3 linked regions of the Paraneptunicella aestuarii genome follow. The protein of the gene in region 1 interacts with the protein of each later gene in a pairwise test. Links are inferred from orthologs where the notes say so. Each region holds a gene or a part of one and is shown on either strand. Other genes may lie near its edges.

Region 1 (7,869 bases):
GGCCACAGCTTATTGCAAGCGAACATGATCCCGAACTGTATCAGTTACGACCCAACCTATGGTTATGAAGTTGCGGTTATCGTTCAAGACGGCTTGCGTCGTATGGGTGAAGAACAGGAAAACGTGTTCTATTACCTGACCGTGATGAACGAGAACTACATTCAACCTGAAATGCCTGAAGGTGTTGAGGAAGGTATCGTAAAAGGTATCTATAAACTGGATGATGTGGTTGCCAAAGACGCTAAAGCTGAAGTGAAGCTACTTGGTTCCGGCACTATTTTGTTACAGGTGCGTGAAGCTGCGAAGTTGTTGCAAGAAGAGTTTGGCATTAGTTCTGAGGTTTACAGTGTGACCTCGTTCAACGAATTGGGTCGTGATGGCCTGGATGTTGAGCGTTACAACATGCTGCACCCTGATGGTAATCAGAAAACGCCTTATATCACCAAAGTATTGGAGAAAGGCAATAAAGGGCCAACGATCGCTGCCACTGACTATCTGAAAGCTTATTCTGATCAGGTTCGAGCCTTTGTCCCGGGCGCTTATAAAGTGTTGGGTACAGACGGTTTCGGTCGTTCTGACAGCCGCGCTAACTTGCGTCATCACTTTGAAGTGGATGCCAAGTACATCGCCATCGCCAGCTTGTATGAATTAGTGAAAGCCGGTGATTTGGATAAATCCGTTCTGGTTGATGCGATGCAACGTTTCGACATCAATCCAGAGAAGATCAACCCGCTTTACGCGTAATTAGGAACAGGAGAACTTCTGATGGCAACTATGAAAGATGTACTCGTTCCTGATGTGGGCGGTGATGAAGTTGAAGTGATTGAAATCTGTGTCGCAGTTGGCGATACAGTCGAAGCAGAAGAAGCACTTATTACGGTTGAAAGTGATAAGGCCAGCATGGATATTCCGGCTCCTTTTAGCGGCGTTGTCGGCGAGATATTGGTTAAAGTGGGTGACAAAGTTAGTCAAAACACTTTGATCATGAAAATGTCTGGCGCGGATGCAGCGGCGGCTCCGGCAGAAGCTGTGCCTGAACCGGTTCAGGAAGAAGCAAAACCTGTAGAAGCTGCACCCGTTGCAGAATCTGCACCAGCACCAGTCGCGCCAGCTCCTGTCGCCAGTGGCGAGCCGAAAATTATTGAAGTCAAAGTGCCTGACATTGGTGATGCGTCGGATGTTGACGTGATTGAAGTGTTGGTTGCTGTAGGTGATGCTCTGGAAGAAGAACAGGGCTTAATTACGCTTGAAACAGACAAGGCTACGATGGATGTTCCTGCGCCACAAGCGGGAGTCGTTAAAGAATTGAAAGTAAAAGTAGGCGATAAGGTTTCGCAAGGTTCATTGGTGTTGTTACTGGAAGTGGCAGGAGCGGTATCTGCTCCTGTGCAAGCGCCTGTTGCGGCTCCTGAACCTGTTGCCAGTACCGCCGTCTCAGCACCGGTTCAAGCGGCTCCAATTAAAGCGCCACCTGTACCTCATCACCCTTCCGCGGGTGAAAAAGAGAAAAGCGGCAAAGTGCATGCGTCGCCTTCCGTGCGTCGTTTAGCACGAGAGTTTGGTGTTGATTTGAGTCTGGTTAATGGCTCAGGACGCAAAGGCCGTGTCCTGAAAGAAGATGTTCAATCCTACGTGAAGTATGAACTGTCTCGACCCAAGATGAATGCAGGTTCTTCTGTTGCTTCTGGCTCAGGTGGTTTGCAAGTGCTCGCTCCACCAAAAGTGGATTTTGCCAAGTTTGGTGAAGTTGAAGAAGTGCCACTAACGCGCATTCAGAAGATTTCCGGGCCAAACCTGCATCGTAACTGGGTCACCATTCCTCATGTAACTCAATTTGAAGAAGCGGATATCACGGATGTTGAACAATTCCGTAAAGACCAGAATGCCATTGGGCAGAAGCAGAAGTCTGATGTGAAGATCACCCCGTTGGTTTTCATCATGAAGGCGGTTGCCAGTGCATTACAGGCTTATCCGGTATTTAATTCTTCTTTATCTGAGTCGGGCGAATCACTTATTCAGAAGAAGTACTATCATATTGGTATCGCGGTGGACACACCGGGAGGCTTGGTAGTGCCGGTGGTTCGTGATGTCGACAAAAAAGGCATCATGGAATTGTCGCGTGAGTTGATGGAAATCAGTGAGAAAGCACGCGATGGCAAACTGAAAGCGGTGGATATGCAGGGTAGCTGCTTCACTATTTCCAGCTTGGGTGGTATTGGTGGTACGGCATTTACGCCAATCGTTAATGCGCCAGACGTTGCTATTCTTGGTGTATCGAAGAGTGAAATTAAGCCGAAATGGAACGGCAAAGACTTTGAACCGAGACTGATGTTGCCATTATCGTTGTCATACGATCACCGTGTGATTGATGGGGCTGTAGCCGCTCGATTCGCTGTTCATTTGTCTGGGGTATTAGGTGATATACGCAGGTTGGTGCTTTAACAGGTAGAAACCTGCTTTAACCCTTTGCCTTATAGGGCGCAGCTCGTTAGAATTGCGCCCGCAAAGTATAAAAAATTGAATCCGGGCCAGAATTGAGAACATTTTGTCTCGGATTCGATATTTGTGTGTCGATGCCAAGGGATATAAAGGAAGGCAAGGAAGGCAATGAAGAGAAGAAACAGCAAAATAAGCGTAAAACAAAAGCGCAATAAAAGACATCGACACCACTATTAGTTAGATAGTTAGAACAATTAACCTTGTATCAAAAAGTCATTGAGGTCACCCCATGAGTGAAATGAAAACTCAGCTAGTTGTGCTGGGCGCCGGTCCAGGCGGATATTCTGCTGCTTTCAGAGCAGCTGATTTAGGCATTGAAACCGTTCTTGTAGACGCCAGAGAAACTCTTGGCGGTGTATGTTTGAACGTTGGTTGTATTCCATCTAAAGCGCTTTTGCACGTAGCAAAGGTGATTGACGATGCCAAAGAAATGGCCGCTCATGGTGTAACGTTCGGTGAACCTACAATTGATCTGGACAAGGTAAGAGGCTGGAAAGACTCTGTTGTTGGTCAATTAACCAAAGGTTTGGCTGGCATGTCTAAAATGCGTAAGGTCAAGCATGTACAAGGTTACGGTAAATTTACAGGTTCCAATACGCTGGAAGTTGAAGGTAAAGATGGCAAAACCACTATTACTTTCGACAATGCGATTATTGCAGCAGGTTCTGAGCCAGTAGCATTGCCTTTCATTCCTCATGACGACCCTCGTGTTATCGACTCAACTGGCGCTTTGGAAATGGCAGACATTCCAGCGAAAATGTTGGTATTGGGTGGCGGTATCATCGGTTTGGAAATGGGGACGGTTTACCGTGCTTTGGGTAGCCAGATTGATGTGGTTGAGTTCCTGGACCAACTTATCCCTGCTGCGGACAAAGACATCATCAAGATTTACCAGAAGTATGTAAAAGACAAATTCAACGTGATGTTGGAAACCAAAGTGACTGCGGTTGAAGCTAAAGACGATGGTTTGTACGTGACGTTCGAAGGCAAGCAAGCGCCTGCTGAACCTGTTCGTTACGACAAAGTATTGGTTGCGGTTGGTCGTCGTCCAAATGGTAAGTTGGTTGATGCTGACAAAGCGGGCGTTGCCGTTGATGAGCGTGGTTTCATCAATGTTGATAAGCAAATGAAAACCAACGTTGCTCACATTTACGCGATCGGTGACTTGGTTGGTCAACCTATGTTGGCGCACAAAGCGGTTCACGAAGGCCACGTAGCGGCAGAAGTTATCGCTGGTATGAAGCACTACTTCGATCCTAAGTGCATTCCATCAGTGGCTTACACTGACCCAGAAGTGGCATGGGTTGGCTTAACTGAAAAAGAAGCGAAAGAGCAGGGTGTTAATTACGAAACCGCTACTTTCCCTTGGGCTGCATCAGGCCGCGCCATTGCTTCTGGCAGAACTGAAGGTATGACCAAGTTGATTTTCGATAAAGACAGCCACCGTATTCTGGGCGGCGCGATGATCGGTATCAACGCAGGTGAAATGCTGGGCGAAATCGGCTTGGCAGTGGAAATGGGTGCAGATGCAGAAGATATCGCATTGACCATTCACGCTCACCCGACACTGAATGAGTCTATCGGTTTGGCTGCGGAAGTATACGAAGGCAGTATCACCGATTTACCTAACCCTAAAGCGAAAAAGAAATAGGCGAGTATTTAGAAGTGCTCAAGTAGTGCTTCTACGTTCCGCTTTCAGCCTTGAACTCGATAATTTTAGGCATAGCGAATTAAAAAAGGCCGCTGGGTAATCCCGAGCGGCCTTTTTGTTTGATAAATACGCGTCTTGTTTATTGAATATTCGGTTTATTGATTAACAAGACGTTGCTGCATTTCTCTGTTGCTCAACGTGCCATTTTCAAATTGGAAAGATGACATGCTGTTAAAAGAAGCGCCATCCAATGAACCAAGTTGAACACCATTTTGATTTGAAATGGCTACCTTGCTTCCTTGTTGAGTAAACTGCAAATCAAAGTCAGACATGCCAACAAACACTAATTGGTTGTTGCCTTGATAATCTGAAATGTTTACTCCTTGTTGCTCAGTCGATTCTTTCATCGACAGCAGATCCAGCTTCTCGGTTTGGGCAACATGAGCAGAGAGCATCCATTGAGCAGATTGAGATAAATCCATTTCTACAGATAGTGCCTTTTTCAACTTACCGGATTCATTTGTATTGTAGAACATGTAGACGTTGTTCTCTTCGCCGCCAAAGTAGGTTTGTCCTGCGTTGGATATCATTGTGCCGTTTACAGCAACCAGCATAATCACTTTGTCGTCACTACCCAGATTTACTCTTTGATCATGGTGATCCAACAGAGCAATAACGCTGCCTTTACTGGCGTCCAGCATATCGGTGCTGCCATCGCGTCCAATGATTCTGTTGTTGCCTGAACCGCCATATATTTCGTCTGTACCAGGGCCGCCATCCAGTGTATCGTCACCACTGGCACCATATAGAATGTCGTCGCCGCTACCACCAATTAGAAGGTCATTACCGTCGTTGCCACCTAGAATGTCGTTACCGCTACCACCGTGAATACAGTCATCGCCTTTGTTGGCGTACAGAGTGTCGTTACCACCTTCGCCAGTAATTGCGTCATTGTAGATTGATGCATGTCCGATTGAACCACTGTTTAGGTAAACGGTGTCGTCACCAGCAGTACCAGTGAGTATATTTCCTGGAGTACCAATTGGCATCGGGCAGAAATCTGCATAAGCTGCTGATGCATTAAATAGAGCCAGAGTGATAAGGCTGGCAGTGAAACCTTTGCTAATAAGTTTTGTATTTCTATTCATTTTTCTATCTCGTTTAATTTGTCTAAATTGAATTTTTCTTTTTTGTGAAGCGTTGTTTTTTAACGGAAACCAGCCATGACTGACTTTCTTACATCATGCACTCTTTCGTTATCTTCCAGAGCAGCTGTTCCAATGGTTGCACCTGAGTAGGTTTGATCATCTGTAGATAGCATTAGTATTCGCGTACCGGGGTTGGAATTGGTTGCCATAATGGATCTTATTCCTGCCCCAGTGTTCACATAGCCGTGTCCGTAAGCGTAAGGTGATGTGCTCGAATCGTGAGCTGCGTCGTGTCTGGCTCCAAATAAATGCCCTAATTCATGAGTGAAAGATTTTGTATATTCACAGCTCAAACCTGTGCTCATAATAAAAAATGCATTACTTGCTGATGCTTTGATGGCACTTGCTCTGCCACATAGACCAGAAGACGGGCCGTGTGCAATAAGCGCAACGACGTCAGCTCCTTGTACGTCACGGATGTAGCCGGCAAAGTCATCGAGATAGCCATCACTGGTATTAACCAAGCCAGTTAAATTGCTATTGAAATTGCTTAGCTCGCTCGTTCCAGTGTTATACATCCCCGCATTTTGTACTGTGATTGAGAGCCCGTTGTTGGCATATATTTGATTGGTGATACTTAAGTGGCTGTACATTCTGTCCAGCATTGAGTTTTGACCACCTTCTGCGGACACAGCTTCTGGCGTGGCGATTTGCATAATTCTGATAGTGGCTGAGGTTGCCGAAGGTGAAAGTTCAGAGCTTACTCTACTCGAGGTTTCTTCTTCACCTTTCAGTTGCGTCATATCGTTAGGTAAGTCTTCCTCAAGTAAATTCAGATAGTTGAGCTCAGTTAGAATGTATGCCCCTTCTTCTGTTGTACGAATTTCAAAATTTCTGTCACCAATATTAAATTGACCACGAACTCGATTGTTGTTTTTAACAAGGTTGATGTGGTTAAGATTGAGCTTTTTTTCACCTGGTTGCAGAGTTGAATTTACACCTGTCTCAATATATCCGGTCCAGGCTTGGTACTTACTACTCAACCAGTAACTTTCTGAGTTTTTGGCTGTAAAGGTCATTCCTGGGCCAAGATTGAGGTTAAGTGTTGAACTGGCTCCATCAATGGCACTTGTATTGATGTTGACTTGTTGAACAGAAATAACATTGGGGTCATTAACCAGTTTCAAGTAGACCGGGCTTTCTGAAATAGATGAGGAGCGAGATGTTTCATACGTGAAAAGATCGTTATTGTAGGTTTCCTTTTGTACCTGAGTGTTGAGTTCCATGTTTAAAGGCGTTGCATGAATTAATGGGCTGATGCTTATACAAGCAATAAACGCCGTGGCTAATTTGCTTTTTTTCATGGTTTGTCTCTTTTTATATCGTAAATGTCATAGTGATATTCATATTCCTGAAAGGGTTGTGCTATCCTTTTCGGATAATAAAGCTACCTATCAATGCGAGCTTGGTACATGCACATTTTTGACATTCGTCAGCAGGAATCCGACAACGTGCGTTCCAGTGAAGAAAACAATGACTTCTAAGTATTTGACTACGCTGTGTAGATGTATGGGGTATGCTTTATTGTTTATGTCCTTTCAAGGCTTTGGATTTTCACTGAATTATCACTTCACTAATTACACCTCTGCCGATGGACTGTCTGAAAATACGATTCGAGCGATTGTTCAAGACCGACGGGGCTTTATCTGGGTTGGTACAAATTCAGGGTTGAATCGGTTTGATGGCTATCAATTCACGACTTTTAAGTCAGGTGAAGGGGGAAGCAATACCCTATCTAGTGACCACATATTTGCTTTGTTTGAAGATCGGGATGGCATCATATGGATTGGCACGTTTAACGGGCTAAATCGCCTTGATCCAGAGACAATGAAGTTCACTCATTATCGTCACGATCCTATGAACGAGGATTCGTTAAGTAGTAATAAAGTTTCCCGAATCACACAAGACTCAAAAGGTTATCTTTGGATTAGCACTTATGGTGGTGGATTAAATCGTTTCGATCCGAAATCGGAACATGTTGTCCGATTTGTGCATGATGATAATGATCCGGATTCCTTAAATGGTGATCGTATTAGAGTGTTAGCTTTAGATAAAAATCGCCAGATATTATGGATAGGTACTAAAGAAAATGGCATAGGTAAGCTGGATTTAACGACACAGCATTTTCAAAAGTTAGAGATTGTAAATTTACCGAAAGGTGAGCCGTTAACGACCGGGGAAGTCAATGTTTTACATGTAGATAGTCAGGGCGTGTTATGGGCTGCAACAACGGATAAGGGATTATTGTGCATAGAAACCATGTCTGATGGTCGGGAACATTTGTGTCGTTCTCCATTTCCAGAAACGGCGGAAGTTTTTTCATTATTTGAAGATCTGGATGGCAATCTTTGGATTGATTCTGCGGATGGGTTGAAAGTATATCGCAGAGCATCTGGTGCTTATGTGTCGGTTAGAGCCCTTGGTAGAGGATTTTATGGCATTAATCGAATTAATCTTATTTATCAGGATCGAGACAAGCAACTTTGGTTTGGTTCCCACGCTCAAGGACTC
Region 2 (8,024 bases), 3.7 Mb from region 1 along the record:
GGCCAACACACTCTAGTATAAACCTTAAATTGTTACTCGCAATCAGCGGCGTTTTTGAGCTGTGCTCTTTTATTTGTGCTCGCTTTATGAAAACCAGTCTCAATATTATCTTCCTATTCTATTAAACATCTCTAGCGATAACACTATGAAAGATATCGGGGTTTTTGAGGCAGATCATTTTTGCCACTGCTTTCACTGATTGCTTGCGGAATTTACCAGCCTTGTTCCGAGAAATAAACACGCCTTGCGTGTCACTCAAGCATGTAACTTTTATGCAATCTAATTGTCATTCCATTGTCGTGTTTCTGTAACAGGCAGTTCATAAGGGTATTTTAGTATGCATGTATGTTAGAAAAGGGTGCGTACAAAATGAACCTGATAACCCGATATGACACTCAACTATTCTATTGGTTGTTTGGCAAGATGACAGACCGCAGCGGTACTTGGGTCAGGCTGATTTCCAAAACTGGCGACGGATATCTTTATTTGGTGCTCGCGCTATTACTATGGGCGTTTGAGCCCGGTAAAGGCACACTTTTTCTTTACACTGGTTTACTGGCTTATTCCATGGAATTGCCGGTTTTCGTTATCTTGAAAAAGTTGTTTAAGCGCCAACGTCCTTGCGACATCTTCAAGAATTTCAACGCCTACGTAGAGCCGTCCGATAAGTTCAGTTTGCCTTCGGGGCATACAACGGCAGCATTTTTAATGGCCTCGTTACTTGCGCATTTCTATCCCTTTGCTGCCCCTCTTGTTTATTTATGGGCTTCGACAGTGGGCTTATCCAGAGTGTTATTGGGTGTGCATTACCCAACCGATATTCTGGCAGGTGCCTTTTTAGGCTTCTTCATTTCTGAACTGAGTATTCAAATTCTGGTGTAGGCGTTTTTATATAGGCGAAAAAATGATGAAGATTCTTTACGGCGTTCAAGGCACTGGAAATGGGCACATTACTCGCGCTCGAGTGATGGCGAGAGCATTTGCTAACAATCCTGAGATTCAGGTGGATTACCTGTTTTCCGGTCGTGATGCAGACAAGTATTTCGACATGGAAATCTTTGGTGATTACCAAACTCGACGCGGTTTAACCTTTGTTCATTCTAACGGGTCGATCAGTAAATGGTTGACGGTAAAGTCTAATCGTCCTGGTGAGTTTATTCGTGATGTGAAGGCGTTGGATTTGGCTGGTTACGATTTAGTGATAAATGATTTTGAACCTATTTCTGCCTGGGCTTCGCGTCGTCAGAATGTGCCTTCCATTTCTATCAGCCACCAAGCTGCATTTATGCATAAAGTGCCGAAAAGAGGGCAGAAGTTTTTAGATCGTCTTATCACTCAATATTTTGCTCCAACCCAGATTCAATTAGGTGTTCACTGGTATCACTTTGGTCACAATATCATGCCGCCGTTTATTGAAGATGAGTTTCAAAACAGCGAAGCTGGGCAGCACTTTCTAGTCTATTTACCCTTTGAGCATTTAGATTGCATTCGTGAGTTACTGGAAAGCTTAAGTGAGCAAACTTTCGAGGTGTATCACCCTGATGTGGAAGTGGAAACCGATGAGGGCAACTTGAAATGGCGTCGTCCTGGCAAGGATCGATTCCATGAATCTCTACAACACTGTGCTGGTGTTATCGCTAATGGTGGCTTTGAGTTATCTAGTGAGTGCTTACAACTTGGAAAGAAGCTGCTAATCAAGCCTTTGCATGGGCAATTTGAGCAGTTGTCTAACGCGCTTACCCTGGAAACATTAGAGTTGTGCAGCACGATGGATTTTCTGGATGTTGATGCTGTTGAAAAATGGATATCCAAGCCAGAAGGCGAGCCTGTTGAGTTTCCTAAAGACCCCAAAGTATTGGTGGATTGGATATTGTCGCGGCAATGGAATGATACTCAGTCGGTATGCGAGCAGTTGTGGAAACAGGTGAAGTTTCCGGAGAAAGTTCGCCGTAAATTAGTGAAGCTTACATCAGCACCGGTCTAACGAAATCCTTGCATACGGTTATGCGTCTCTATTTAAGAGCGGTTGAACTCATTTTCAGTTCTTGTTATCTACCATTTCAGTCTTCGTACTGATAAGCTCCTGATCCCGCTTTTTTACTCTATATTTATGGTTTCTTTCCCTGCGTTTCATGTTGGGAAGATTGGGTTTATTCATCCTCAAAATGGTAGTTGGTTATGGAACAGGAAATTTATCAATTTAACGATTTTGCACCTAAGCAGTTGTATAAGGTATTGCAGCTCCGAAGCGCGGTGTTTGTGGTTGAACAAACCTGTTACTACCAGGATATGGATGATTTGGATACGCTACCGGAAACACGCCATTTTATGTTGATGGATGGTAATGAGTTAGCTGGATATTCCCGTATATTGGCGCCAGGAGCGTCTTATTCGGGTTATAGCAGTATCGGGCGAATTCTCACCTCAGATAAGCATCGAGGGCAGGGATTGGGGCATGACGTGGTTAGCAATTCCATTCAAATCTGTAAGCAACTTTGGCCTGACTACAACATTAAGATTGGCGCACAGTCTCACTTGCAGGAATTTTATGGGGCGCACGGCTTTAAGGCGATAGGAGAGGAGTATATTGAGGATGGTATTCCTCATATTCATATGGTGAGAGATGGACAAGGTTGAAAAAGTTGGAATTTCTGGTGCATTACTGGCAATTGTCTGGTTGTTGTTGGGGAACCTGTTTGGTGTCGGTGCTGATGCTATCGTAAAGTGGTTTTCAGACACCGCGGGCATTTATCAATACGTATTTATCCGGCAAATAATCATTATTGTCTTTTTGCTGCCTATCTTTTTGCGTCAGCCGTTTTCTCGCCGGCGTTTGGAAACACCAAAGATTTATTTGTTTCGAGGTTTGCTAACGGTGGTTGGTAGCGCTTGTGTGGTTGTTGCCTTAACCAGTTTGCCTTTGGCGACCGCTCATGTGGTTTTTTATGCAGCGCCAGTGTTTACGCTAATTTTAGCGACCCTGTGGATGAGAGAGCCTATCTATCGGCATAGGGTGATTAACGTTTTCTTGTGCTTTTTAGGGGTGATTGTTGCGCTGAAACCCGATGATTTTGGCTGGGGAGCCATTGCCGGGCTTATCGCTGCATTGTGCATTGCTGTCTATAACTTATCAGCGAGATTAGTTCCTACTCACTCATCGTCGATCACCGTTCTTTTCTGGAGTACGCTGTTCTCAATGCCCTTTTTAGGCATTGGTGCATTATTTGATTGGCGAGACATGTCGATGGACTTGCTGTATCTGGGCGTAGGAAGTGCCTTGGGCATAGGAATTTATCAGATTTGTTGTGTTTTTGCTTATCGCCATGCCGACGCAGGAGCCGTGACTATCGCAGAATATTCAGGTTTAGTCTTTGCCGCGCTAATGGGTTGGTTGATATTCCATGAAATTATTGGTTGGCGCACGTTACTGGGGATTAGTTTGATAGTGTTACCGATTTTGTGGCAGTCACGTAAAGAGCACAAACTTTCTATTTTAAAGCTGGAGCAGGAAGGTTGACGAAATCACTTGAAGGGTGAGGAAACGTTTCCCGTTAATAGAGTGTATAAATAACCAGTATTTAAAGGTATAATCCGGGCAATTTTCAGATAAAAACCAGATAAAAGACATATTGCCCATGGATGTATCCCACTTACTGGATAACCTGAACGACAAGCAGCGTGACGCTGTGACCGCCCCTGCTTCCGACCTGCTCATTTTGGCGGGAGCTGGAAGCGGTAAAACCCGGGTGCTAGTACATCGTATTGCATGGCTGGTTCAGGTTGAAGCCATTTCTCCCCGTAACATTCTGGCTGTTACGTTTACCAACAAAGCTGCCCGTGAAATGCGCGGGCGTGTTGAGCATTTGTTGGGCATTCCTTTACAGCATATGTGGATGGGCACCTTCCACGGTTTAGCGCATCGTCTTTTACGCAGTCATTATCAGGATGCGGGCTTACCTGAGCATTTCCAGATACTGGACTCTGACGATCAATATCGCTTAATTCGACGCGTGCTTAAGTCTTTGAATCTGGATGAAAAGCTTTGGCAACCCAAGCAAATTCAATGGTTTATTAATGCTAATAAAGACGAAGGATTACGCCCCAAGCATGTTGATGTGGGGGATAATCCCGAACGTAAACGTATGCGCGATATTTATCAGGCATATCAGGACGCTTGTGATTTGTCGGGGTTAGTGGATTTTGCTGAATTATTGCTGCGTGCTTATGAGCTTTGGTTAAATAATCCGCATATTTTGGCGCATTACCAACAGCGTTTTAGAACGATTCTGGTCGACGAATTTCAAGACACTAACAACATTCAATACGCCTGGTTACGTTTGTTATGCTGCGACAGCAACAATATGATGATTGTCGGCGACGATGATCAATCCATTTACGGTTGGCGTGGCGCAAACGTCGAAAACATACATCATTTTTTGCGTGATTTTCCCAAGGCTCAAACGGTTCGATTAGAGCAGAATTATCGCTCTACCGGCAATATCCTGAATGCCGCGAATGCGGTGATCGATAACAACTCAGGCAGACTTGGCAAGAATCTGTGGACTGAGTCTGGTGATGGTGAGTTGATCCGTTTGTACGCCGGTTTTAACGAAGTCGATGAAGCGCGTTTCGTTGTAGGGCAAATCGAGTCCTGGATTGACAAAGGTGGCTCGCCGGATGAGAACGCCATTTTGTATCGTAATAATGCTCAATCACGGGTATTAGAAGAGGCTTTGTTACATGCAGGGTTGCCTTACCGTATTTATGGCGGCGTGCGCTTTTTTGAGCGTCAGGAAATCAAAGACGCACTAGGCTACATGCGTATGGTTAATAATCCTTTGGATGACGCAGCTTTTGAGCGCATTATTAATGTGCCAGCCAGAGGTTTAGGTGATAAGACTGTAGCGCAAATACGTGAAGCCGCGCGGGCAACGCAGAAGTCGCTATGGCAAGCCAGTATGTTAATGCTGCAAGAAAAACGCTTAACGGGAAGAGCGACCAATGCATTACAAAGCTTTGTGGATTTGATCCTGTCTTTAGAGCAAGCCGTTGGTGGTGCAAGCTTGCAGGAACAAGCGAAAGTTATTATGCAGAAATCGGGAATTTTAGCCATGTATCAGTCTGAGAAGGGCGAAAAAGGCGAAACCCGGGTTGAGAACTTGCAAGAACTTGTCACCGCTTGTGAGCAGTTTGTTCAGGCCGAGGAAGATGAAAATATGACGCCATTGGCGGCTTTCCTGGCTCAGGCTTCGTTAGATGCGGGAGAAACTCAGGCTGATACTCATGAGTCGGCAGTGCAATTAATGACGATCCACTCTGCTAAAGGATTGGAGTTTCCACAGGTATTTTTGACTGGCGTGGAAGAAGGTATGTTCCCCAGTATGCAAAGTGCCGAGGATATTGGGCGATTGGAAGAAGAGCGTCGTTTGTGCTACGTTGGAATGACACGTGCGATGCAAAGGTTGTTTATTACTTATGCCGAGAACCGTCGCTTGTATGGGCAAGATAAATATCACACACCTTCACGTTTTATTCGTGAAATGCCGGCAAAATGTTTAGAAGAAGTGCGCCTGCGCTCAACGGTTTCCAGACCTGTACAGAAAAGTTACAGTAACATGGCATCCCATGAAGCGTTTGAATCGACAGGTTTTAGTTTGGGTGAGCGTGTCAGGCATCCTAAATTTGATGAAGGCGTGGTATTGAACTATGAAGGCAGTGGTGAAAACGCACGAGTTCAGGTGAATTTTGAAAATCATGGGACAAAGTGGCTGTTTTTAGGCTATACCACTTTGACTAAAGTCTAATTAAAAAGACGTAGTTTCTGCGTCATAATCGGGTCTATTTTTCCTCGAAACAAACACTATGCACGAATCAAAGCGCAAAGTTCTGGTGATTGAAGATTCCATTACCAGTATGAAGGTCATCAAGCATCTGCTTAAAGGCGCAGATCTTGAGCCTATTGGTGCTGCGAGCTTAAGGGAAGCCAGAGAGGTATTATCTCGCTCGGGGTCTGATGAGTATTTGTGTGCAGTCGTTGATTACTGCTTGCCTGATGCACCTGAAGGTGAAGCTATCGATTTCTCTATTGAGTATAATGTTCCCACCATTGTTATTACTGGCAGACTGGATGAAGTCACGCGCACTAATGTTTTGGCAAAGGATGTTGTTGATTATATTCCCAAAGAAAACGCTCAGGTTTATGAATATCTGGTGCGTTTGGTGCAGAGACTGGATAAAAACCGGGAAATCGGTGTGCTGGTGGTTGATGATTCAAGATTGAGTCGCACCATGATTTCGTCTTTGTTGAAACGCCATAATTTCAATACCTATGAAGCCGAAGACGGAGAAGAAGGCTTAGCGGCTTTGCGTCAGTATAAAAACATCAAATTGGTGATTACCGACGAAAATATGCCGAACATGACGGGATTAGAAATGGTGGCTGAAATTCGGCGTACTATATCTAAAGATGATTTGGCGATTATTGGTTTGTCCGGGAAGGGTAGTTCGGCGCTATCTGCGCGCTTTATCAAAAGTGGAGCAAATGACTACCTGAACAAGCCTTACTGCCATGAAGAATTCTTTTGTCGGGTAATGCAGAACATCGAATATGTCGAAAGTATTGAGGCCATTCGTAGAGCGTCGAATACCGATTATTTAACGGGGCTGCCGAATCGACGTCACTTCTTTACTCGCATTCAGGCAAACCTTCGAATCGCCCCGGGAAATGTCATTCTAGGTATTGTTGATGTTGATCAGGTGAAGTGGATTAACAAGCAATACGGTTATGAAGCGGGTGATAATGTCTTAAAATCCATCGCCAAGCTAATAGAGAAATATTTCACCGATTGTCATATATCGCGTTTTGGTGGTGAAGAGTTTTGTATTTATTCTTCCGGGCAAGATACGGAGAACCTGCTGGAACAATACCGCACTTTTTGCATGGAAGTGGCGCAAAGCAAAATTGATGTTGGCGGTCAGTTTGTGGGGTTTGCTGTTAATGTTGGCATCAGTGGGCACTTTAACGGCGATATTAAAGAAACCCTGCACTTTGCTGACACCAACCTGCAAAAAGCAAAAGAAAAAGGCGATAACCAGATCGTTTATTCCTGACTTTGTTTCTTTGCTTTTCTATTTCTTCGATAGTGTTTTAGCGAGTCCCAGGTATAAATCGCCAACCCCAACCAAACAAATGCGAAGGTGACTAATCGCGCTTGGTCTAATGGTTCCCCATAGAGTATTACTGCTAATGCAAACATCATACTGGGAGCCAAATATTGGAAAAATCCCAAAGTAGAATATTGAATGCGTTTGGCTGCGGCATTGAAGCAGATCAGCGGTATGGTGGTCACTAGCCCTGCACTGAGTAGAATTAAATTAATTGCCAAATCATTGTTGAGCATATTGCTATTGGCAGAAGCAAAGAAGGCCCAATACCCTAAAGCAATAGGCAGTAGCATAGAGCTTTCGATTAATAATCCTGGGGCTGATTCCACAGGTATCTTCTTGCGCAATAATCCATAAATGCCAAAGCTAAACGCTAGCACTAAGGCTATCCAGGGAAATTTTCCGTAGGACAGGATCAGTATGGCAACGCCCAACGCTGCAGAGCCAACGGCAAGTAGCTGCATAGGGCGTAGTCGTTCACCTAAAAACATATAGCCCAGAAACACATTGAGTAGTGGGTTAATGTAGTAGCCTAAACTGGCGTCCAGCAGGTGATCGTGGTTTACCGCCCAGATAAAGAGTAACCAGTTACCAGCCAATAGAAAACCGCAGAAAAACAACGTCGCGAGAACTCGTTTATTGGCGATAGCTGCGCGTACTCTAGACCAATGACGACTCGCCAGAATGATAATGAGCAACGTCAGTACAGACCATACGATACGATGCATCAGAATATCCATACTGGGAAAGGCTGCCAGCAATTTGAAATACATGGGGGCAACGCCCCAACTGCCATAGGCTGCCAGAGCTAATAAAACGCCTTGTTTGGTTTGATTGGCTTGCAATGAAAACTTCTCTAC
Region 3 (7,862 bases), 1.7 Mb from region 1 along the record:
ACAAATTGCCGAAAGTAGACGGAGTAGCACTGGAAACCAAACACAGTGAAGTGCGTAACCAGTTCCGTTTAATGGCCGAGCAAGGTTTAAAGGCTAAAATGCCTGTTGCCGCCAGTAAACAAGTTGCAACCGAAGCTGACCAAAAACAGGTTAAAGTTCTACAGCTAATCAATGCCTATCGCTTTCGAGGGCATCAACATGCCAATCTCGATCCTCTGGGGTTATGGCATCAAGAGCGTGTAAGAGATCTTGAACTGTCATATCACAACCTATCTGAAGAAGATTTTCATAGCGTATATAACGTAGGCTCTTATGCCGTCGGTCAAGAGCAGATGACGCTTGGCGAGTTATATAAGTCGCTGAATCGAACCTACTGTAATTCCATTGGTGCTGAGTACATGCACATCACCAATACGGAAGAAAAGCGCTGGATCCAAAAATATTTTGAAGGTGCCCAGTCCACACCTAAATTTGATCGTGAAACCAAGATCGACATTTTGAAAGGTCTGGTCGCGGCTGACGGTATGGAAAAATACCTTGGGGCTAAATTCCCGGGCGCTAAACGTTTTTCATTGGAAGGTGGTGATGCACTGGTTCCAATGTTGAAAGGCTTGATCAAACACGCGGGTAAAAACGGTGCCAAAGAAGTGGTTATCGGTATGGCTCACCGTGGTCGTTTGAACGTGTTGGTTAACGTGATGGGTAAAAATCCATCAGTCCTGTTCGATGAATTCTCAGGTAAACATGATGAATCATTGGGCATGGGTGACGTTAAGTACCACTCAGGTTTTTCTTCTGATTTCTCAACACCGGGTGGCAATGTTCACTTGGCGCTAGCCTTTAACCCATCTCACCTTGAGATCGTTAATCCGGTGGTAATGGGATCGGTAAGAGCGCGCCTGGATCGTCGTGAATGCGACAATGGTTCCATGGTTCTTCCAATTACCATTCACGGTGACTCAGCTATTGCGGGTCAGGGTGTTGTACAAGAAACCTTTAATATGTCACAAACCCGTGGCTTTAAAGTGGGCGGTACAGTGCGCATAGTGGTGAACAACCAGGTTGGTTTTACTACATCCAAAACCATTGATACTCGTTCCACCCAGTATTGTACTGATATCGCCAAGATGGTTCAGGCTCCGATTTTTCACGTAAATGCTGATGATCCGGAAGCAGTGCTTTTCGTATCACAGCTGGCGTTGGATTATCGCAATACCTTTAAACGCGATGTTGTGATTGATTTGGTGTGTTACCGTCGTCACGGTCACAACGAAGCGGATGAGCCCAATGCAACTCAGCCGTTGATGTACCAGAAAATCAAGAAACATCCTGTTCCTCGTCAACTTTATGCTGAACAACTTATTGCTCAAGGTGTGATTGAAGAGCATGAAGTTGATAAGTTAGTCAATGAGTATCGCGCAGCATTGGATCACGGTGCTTGCGTTGTTCCTGAATGGCGTCCAATGACAGAACATTCTGTTGATTGGAGCCCTTATATCGGGAATGAGTGGAACGTTGCCTATGAGGGCGCGGTTTCTGTGAGTGAATTGAAGCGTATCGGTACCAAGATTTGTGAGTACCCGGAATCGTTTAAACTTCATTCACGAGTGCGTAAGCTGTATCAGGATCGTGAAGCTATGATGGCAGGGGAAAAACTGCTTGATTGGGGTGCGGCTGAAACATTGGCTTACGGCACTATTCTTGAAGCGGGTCATAATATCCGTTTGACTGGTCAGGATAGTGGACGTGGTACTTTCTTCCATCGCCACGCTGTATTACATAATCAAACTGACGCTGCTGAATATATGCCACTGGAATATATTAGTGACAAGCAAGGGAAAATAGAAATCTATGACTCTGTATTGTCTGAAGCGGCGGCCATGGCTTTTGAATTCGGTTATGCAACAGCAGAACCCGGTTCTTTGGTACTGTGGGAAGCTCAGTTTGGTGACTTTGCTAACGGCGCTCAGGTTGTCATCGACCAGTTCTTATCATCTGGTGAGCATAAGTGGGGACGTTTGTGCGGTCTAACCTTATTGTTGCCTCATGGTTATGAAGGTCAGGGGCCAGAGCACAGTTCTGCGCGTCTTGAGCGTTTCCTGCAATTGTCTGCTGGGCACAACTGGCAGGTTTGTGTGCCTTCTACACCTTCGCAGGTGTACAACATGTTGCGCCGTCAGATCATCCGACCTTTACGTCGTCCATTGATCGTCATGTCACCTAAATCATTGTTAAGACATCCTTTGGCTGTCTCTTCCATGGAAGAGTTGGCAGAAGGTCGCTTCTACGAAGTGATTGATGAGATTGATGAGATTAAACCGGCAGGCGTAAAACGTGTGGTTATGTGTTCAGGCAAAGTTTACTACGACCTGTTAGAACAACGCCGCAAGAATGAACAAACCGATGTTGCCATTATCCGTATTGAACAGTTGTACCCATTCCCTCAAGAGGAAATGAAAGCAATTGTTCAAAAATATCAACATGTTAAAGACTGGGTTTGGTGTCAGGAAGAACCTCAGAACCAGGGAGCTTGGTATTGTAGTCAACATCACTTTGTTGAAGCCATCCCTGAAGGGGCAAAAGTGACTTATGCTGGCCGTGCCGCATCGTCTTCCCCTGCTGTAGGTTATCTGGCAATACACAACCAACAGCAAAAAGCGGTTGTTGCCGAAGCACTAGAAATTAATTAAAGGAATACCATGACAATTGAAATTAAAGTTCCCGTGTTGCCGGAGTCTGTAGCTGATGCCACTGTGGCAACCTGGCATGTAAAACAAGGTGACACAGTATCTCGCGACCAAAATTTGGTTGATATTGAAACCGACAAAGTTGTGTTGGAAGTGGTTGCGCCTAATGATGGTGTTATTTCCAGCATTACCGGTGCTGAAGGTGATACCGTTTTAGCTGAACAAGTTATTGCATTATTGGAAGAAAGCGCCGGTCAGGCTAAACCTGCCGCTGCTGAAGCAAAATCTCAATCCAGTTCTAAAGGTGAAGTCATGGATATTAAAGTTCCGGTTCTTCCTGAATCAGTTGCTGATGCAACTGTTGCAACCTGGCATGTACAGCCGGGTGAAGCTGTCTCCAGAGATCAAAATTTGGTTGATATCGAAACTGACAAAGTTGTGTTGGAAGTTGTCGCGCCTGCCGATGGCTCTTTAAGTGAAATCCTGGCTCAGGAAGGCGAAACGGTAAACGCTGAGCAAATTATCGCTAAATTTGTAGCGGGTGCCGGAGCGGCTCCTGCTGCGGCAGCACCAGCAGCAGAAGCAGAAGCTGATTCTGACAGTGAAGCACTTAGCCCGTCAGTTCGTCGTTTGTTGGCTGAAAAAGATATCGACCCTGCATCAATTCGTGGTACGGGCAAAAATGGTCGTATTACCCGTGAAGATGTGGAAGCACATTTGAAAGGTGGTTCTGCTCCTGCGCCAGCAGCGAGTACAACTCAACCTTCTACAGCTGCCGCTCCAGTTACTGGCATGGTAGATCGTACAGAAAAACGCGTTCCTATGACCCGTTTGCGTAAGACTATCGCTACTCGCTTGTTAAATGCCAAGAATTCTACGGCCATGTTGACGACATTTAATGAAGTTAACATGAAACCTATTATGGATATTCGTAAGCAATATCAAGATGCATTTGAAAAGAAACATGGCATTCGTCTTGGTTTCATGTCTTTCTACGTGAAAGCAGTTGTTGAAGCGTTGAAGCGATTCCCTGAAGTGAATGCGTCAATTGATGGCGACGATATTTGCTATCACAACTATTTCGATATCTCTATGGCTGTTTCTACGCCTCGTGGATTGGTAACACCAGTATTAAAAGATTGTGATCAATTGTCTTTGGCTGAGATTGAAAAGGGTATTAAAAACCTTGCTATTAAAGGTCGTGACGGCAAGTTGTCTATGGAAGAATTGCAAGGCGGTACATTCACCATCACTAATGGTGGCGTATTTGGTTCTTTGATGTCTACTCCTATTATTAATCCTCCTCAAAGTGCAATTCTTGGAATGCACAAAATACAGGATCGCCCAATGGCAGTAGATGGCAAAGTGGAAATTCTTCCAATGATGTACTTAGCTTTGTCTTATGACCACCGTATTATCGATGGTAAAGAATCTGTCGGCTTCCTGGTGACTGTTAAGGAACTATTGGAAGATCCAACACGTATTTTGTTGGATGTATAACAGATTTTAAAAGAATTGAAGTTTAGCAGGACGCCCCGCCAGTTAATCTGGCGGTTTATTTATAAGGGATTAGCGTACATAGCTTCGGCTATGGCTAGTTGAGTTAAGTCGCAAAGGCGACAAGTTTTTCATCTAAATACGGAAAAAACACCATGAATTTGCATGAATATCAGGGTAAGCAATTGTTTGCGCAGTATGGCTTACCTGTTTCAGAGGGGTATCCTGCGGATACGCCACAAGCTGCTGTAGAAGCCGCCGACCGCATTGGTGGTTCTGAGTGGGTCGTCAAATGTCAGGTCCATGCCGGTGGCCGTGGTAAGGCTGGCGGTGTAAAGCTTGTTAAGAGTAAAGACGATATCAAAGCTTTCGCTCAGAATTGGTTAGGCAAGAACCTGGTTACTTTCCAAACTGATGAAAATGGTCAACCTGTAAGTAAAATTCTTGTTGAATCATGCACTGATATTGCCAACGAGCTGTATCTTGGTGCGGTTGTTGACCGTACGACTCGTCGAGTTGTGTTCATGGCATCCACCGAAGGTGGTGTTGAAATCGAAACCGTTGCTGAAGAAACTCCTGAAAAGATCTTGAAAGCTGCTATCGATCCTCTGGTTGGCGCTCAGCCTTATCAGGCACGTGAAATGGCCTTTAAATTAGGTTTGGAAGGCGTTCAAATCAAACAATTCACCAATATCTTCATGGGCTTGGCGAAAATGTTTGAAGAATTAGACGTTGCTCTTATTGAGATCAACCCTCTGGTTATCAAAACTGATGGCAACTTACATTGTCTTGATGCCAAAGTAGCGATTGATAGCAACGCTATGTACCGTCAACCCAAGTTACGAGAAATGCAAGATCCTTCTCAGGAAGATGCGCGTGAAGCTCATGCAGCACAGTGGGAATTGAACTACGTTGCATTAGACGGAAACGTTGGCTGTATGGTTAATGGTGCAGGCTTGGCGATGGGTACAATGGACATCGTTAATTTGCACGGTGGTAGCCCGGCTAACTTCCTTGATGTTGGTGGTGGTGCAACCAAAGAACGCGTTGCTGAAGCATTCAAAATCATTTTGTCTGATGACAAGGTTAAAGCGGTACTGGTTAACATTTTCGGTGGTATCGTTCGTTGTGACATGATTGCCGAAGGTATTATTGGCGCAGTGAAAGAAGTCGGTGTAAACGTTCCCGTTATTGTTCGTTTAGAAGGTACTAACGCCGAATTAGGTCGTGAAGTTCTTGCCAACTCTGGTTTGGATATTATTGCTGCTGAGTCACTTACTGATGCAGCCAAGAAAGTTGTTGCTGCTGCGGAGGGTAAATAATGTCAGTCCTGATTAATAAAGATACCAAAGTTATCTGCCAGGGTTTTACTGGTGGTCAAGGTACTTTCCACTCTGAGCAAGCGATTGCATACGGTACGCAAATGGTTGGTGGTGTAACGCCGGGTAAAGGTGGTACAACTCACTTGGGTTTGCCTGTATTTAACACTGTTCGTGACGCGGTTGAAGCAACTGGCGCGACCGCCACGGTTATCTATGTACCAGCTCCTTTCTGTAAAGATTCTATTATCGAAGCAGCTGATGCTGGCATCGAGTTGATCGTATGTATTACTGAAGGTATTCCTACTCTGGATATGCTTTATGTAAAAGAATACGTTGAAACCAAAGGCATTCGCATGATCGGTCCTAACTGTCCGGGTGTTATCACTCCGGGTGAGTGTAAGATTGGTATTATGCCTGGTCACATTCATAAGCCTGGTAAAGTGGGGATCGTATCTCGCTCTGGTACATTGACTTATGAAGCGGTTAAGCAAACTACTGATGAAGGCTTCGGTCAATCAACCTGTGTTGGTATCGGTGGTGATCCAATCCCTGGCTCTAACTTCATTGATATTTTGAAAATGTTCCAGGATGATCCTCAAACTGAAGCGATCGTCATGATCGGTGAAATCGGTGGTACTGCGGAAGAAGAAGCGGCAGCATTTATTAAAGAAAATGTGACCAAGCCGGTTGTATCTTATATCGCCGGTGTAACTGCTCCTCCTGGCAAACGTATGGGCCATGCTGGTGCGATTATCGCAGGCGGTAAAGGTACTGCTGACGAGAAGTTTGCAGCACTTGAATCGGCTGGCGTTAAAACCGTTCGCTCTTTGGCTGACATTGGTAGCGCACTACGCGAAATTACTGGTTGGTAATACTGACAGTAATCACATAGAAAACATTTTTCTATTTACAAGAGGCTCCTAATACGGAGCCTTTTTTAATTTCAGGTGTAATCGTTTCTAACTCTAAGCTTACAAATTTAGATTCTGGTTCATTGATTACATACCTGCACTTTTCTTTTGATGGTTTGCACATCTTTGTTTTTAGGTAAAAGAGCAGGGAAGTCTCGAACGGCATTCTTTGCCGCTACTCCTTTATTGACTGAATATTCATTTTTGTAACCCGACCCTTAACCTTTAATCCAGCTTGGTATCTCATATCACTTGTACAACATCTCGGTTATTGAGCTGTTTCACCAAACGCCAATCTTGAAGTATTGTTTTCTCGTTTTACTTCTTGCCACTTCACTTTCGTATCCGCTGCCTTTTATTTTCTTGATAGTTCAAAGAGATAGAAGGATAGATTATTTTTTATCTATTCTTTTGTTTGTAGAAAACAATCCAAACCGAGAGCGTTGTTTCATCAAGAAAAGGATTCTTCTATAAGGCATTAAAACTCATTTCAAACACTCAACATGAAAGCGCTAACAAAAATGAATTAATTAAGTTTTGTCTTTTTAATTGGTAAGAAATAAAATAACCGATAAGTATTTTAGTGGTGTTAAATTACAAATATTTAATTTCAATGTTTGTAATTTTGCCTGAATAAAGTCTTTTAACAGCGTCATTACATACTTAATGTAGTTTTATTACAGCATGTTTTTGGAGAGGAGTTCTGTATATTCCTTTCCCTATTTTAATAATATAAAAGTTATATAAAACAAAAAGATACCTTTTGATGTTGGTCGGGGTAAATGCAAGAATTGCATGTTACCAAATTGTTAAATTATTGTTCTTGGACAGTAATGAATACGTATGCAATTGGTTGTAAAGAAATAAATCAAGGCGTTAATATCACGAAACTACAAAATGGGCAGTAATGTAAAATTTGATTACTGTTGTTGATCAGATAATTACTCTGTCTTTGCAGTATTTGTTATTGGAAACAACACACGGGAAAACACAATGTCACAATTTAATAAAAAAATTATAGCCATCTCTGTGGCTACTGCGCTTACCAGTGCAGTCAGCTATGCACAGGAAGCTGGCGCTGGCGACGATAATGCCGAGGTTATCCAGGTAACTGGTATTCGTGGCGCTTTGCAACGAGCTCAAGCGATCAAGATGGACGAAACATCCATTGTTGAAGCGTTATCTGCTGAAGATATCGGTAAGCTTCCTGACACCAGTGTCGCAGAATCACTCTCGCGCTTGCCTGGTTTGGCTGGTGAACGCCGTAACGGTCGTACCAGTGGTTTGTCTGTTCGTGGTTTCAATGAAAACTACGTAGGTACGTCATTAAATGGTCGTGAACTTTTAGGTATGGGTGACAACCGTGGTGTTGAATACGATTTGTATCCATCAGAAATTGTTTCCAATATTGTTGTTTACAAAACACCTGAAGCTGGCCTTTTGAC

The links.
Region 2: the proteins of lpdA (region 1) and uvrD interact in binary tests that used the Escherichia coli proteins (3 or more experiments, as listed by UniProt). The link is inferred for Paraneptunicella aestuarii from one-to-one orthologs.
Region 3: the proteins of lpdA (region 1) and odhB interact in binary tests that used the Escherichia coli proteins (3 or more experiments, as listed by UniProt). The link is inferred for Paraneptunicella aestuarii from one-to-one orthologs.

Annotation. Positions count from the first base shown.
Region 1 is NZ_CP074570.1:3,983,263-3,991,131, reverse strand. The notes cover bases 2,099-4,939. They hold lpdA (dihydrolipoyl dehydrogenase), read left to right. Parts: upstream 2,099-2,728; coding sequence 2,729-4,150; downstream 4,151-4,939. Other genes in these bases: KIH87_RS15355 (calcium-binding protein), read right to left, coding at 4,306-4,939; aceF (dihydrolipoyllysine-residue acetyltransferase), read left to right, coding at 2,099-2,442. Also shown: aceE (pyruvate dehydrogenase (acetyl-transferring), homodimeric type), read left to right, coding at 1-744; more of aceF, read left to right, coding at 766-2,098; more of KIH87_RS15355, read right to left, coding at 4,940-5,298; KIH87_RS15350 (M12 family metallo-peptidase), read right to left, coding at 5,358-6,662; KIH87_RS15345 (two-component regulator propeller domain-containing protein), read left to right, coding at 6,889-7,869. UniProt on the Escherichia coli protein: Lipoamide dehydrogenase is a component of the glycine cleavage system as well as of the alpha-ketoacid dehydrogenase complexes.
Region 2 is NZ_CP074570.1:274,166-282,189, forward strand. Bases 3,224-6,219 are described here. They hold uvrD (DNA helicase II), read left to right. Parts: upstream 3,224-3,635; coding sequence 3,636-5,804; downstream 5,805-6,219. Other genes in these bases: KIH87_RS01205 (DMT family transporter), read left to right, coding at 3,224-3,517; KIH87_RS01215 (response regulator), read left to right, coding at 5,863-6,219. Also shown: KIH87_RS01190 (phosphatase PAP2 family protein), read left to right, coding at 370-882; KIH87_RS01195 (MJ1255/VC2487 family glycosyltransferase), read left to right, coding at 908-1,984; KIH87_RS01200 (GNAT family N-acetyltransferase), read left to right, coding at 2,179-2,637; more of KIH87_RS01205, read left to right, coding at 2,624-3,223; more of KIH87_RS01215, read left to right, coding at 6,220-7,110; EamA family transporter RarD, read right to left, coding at 7,101-8,009. UniProt on the Escherichia coli protein: A helicase with DNA-dependent ATPase activity. Unwinds DNA duplexes with 3'-5' polarity. Translocates on single-stranded DNA with 3'-5' polarity. Initiates unwinding more efficiently from a nicked substrate than double-stranded DNA.
Region 3 is NZ_CP074570.1:2,318,348-2,326,209, forward strand. What follows is about bases 2,110-4,943. They hold odhB (2-oxoglutarate dehydrogenase complex dihydrolipoyllysine-residue succinyltransferase), read left to right. Parts: upstream 2,110-2,699; coding sequence 2,700-4,187; downstream 4,188-4,943. Other genes in these bases: KIH87_RS09575 (2-oxoglutarate dehydrogenase E1 component), read left to right, coding at 2,110-2,690; sucC (ADP-forming succinate--CoA ligase subunit beta), read left to right, coding at 4,340-4,943. Also shown: more of KIH87_RS09575, read left to right, coding at 1-2,109; more of sucC, read left to right, coding at 4,944-5,506; sucD (succinate--CoA ligase subunit alpha), read left to right, coding at 5,506-6,378; KIH87_RS09595 (TonB-dependent receptor), read left to right, coding at 7,411-7,862. UniProt on the Escherichia coli protein: E2 component of the 2-oxoglutarate dehydrogenase (OGDH) complex which catalyzes the second step in the conversion of 2-oxoglutarate to succinyl-CoA and CO(2).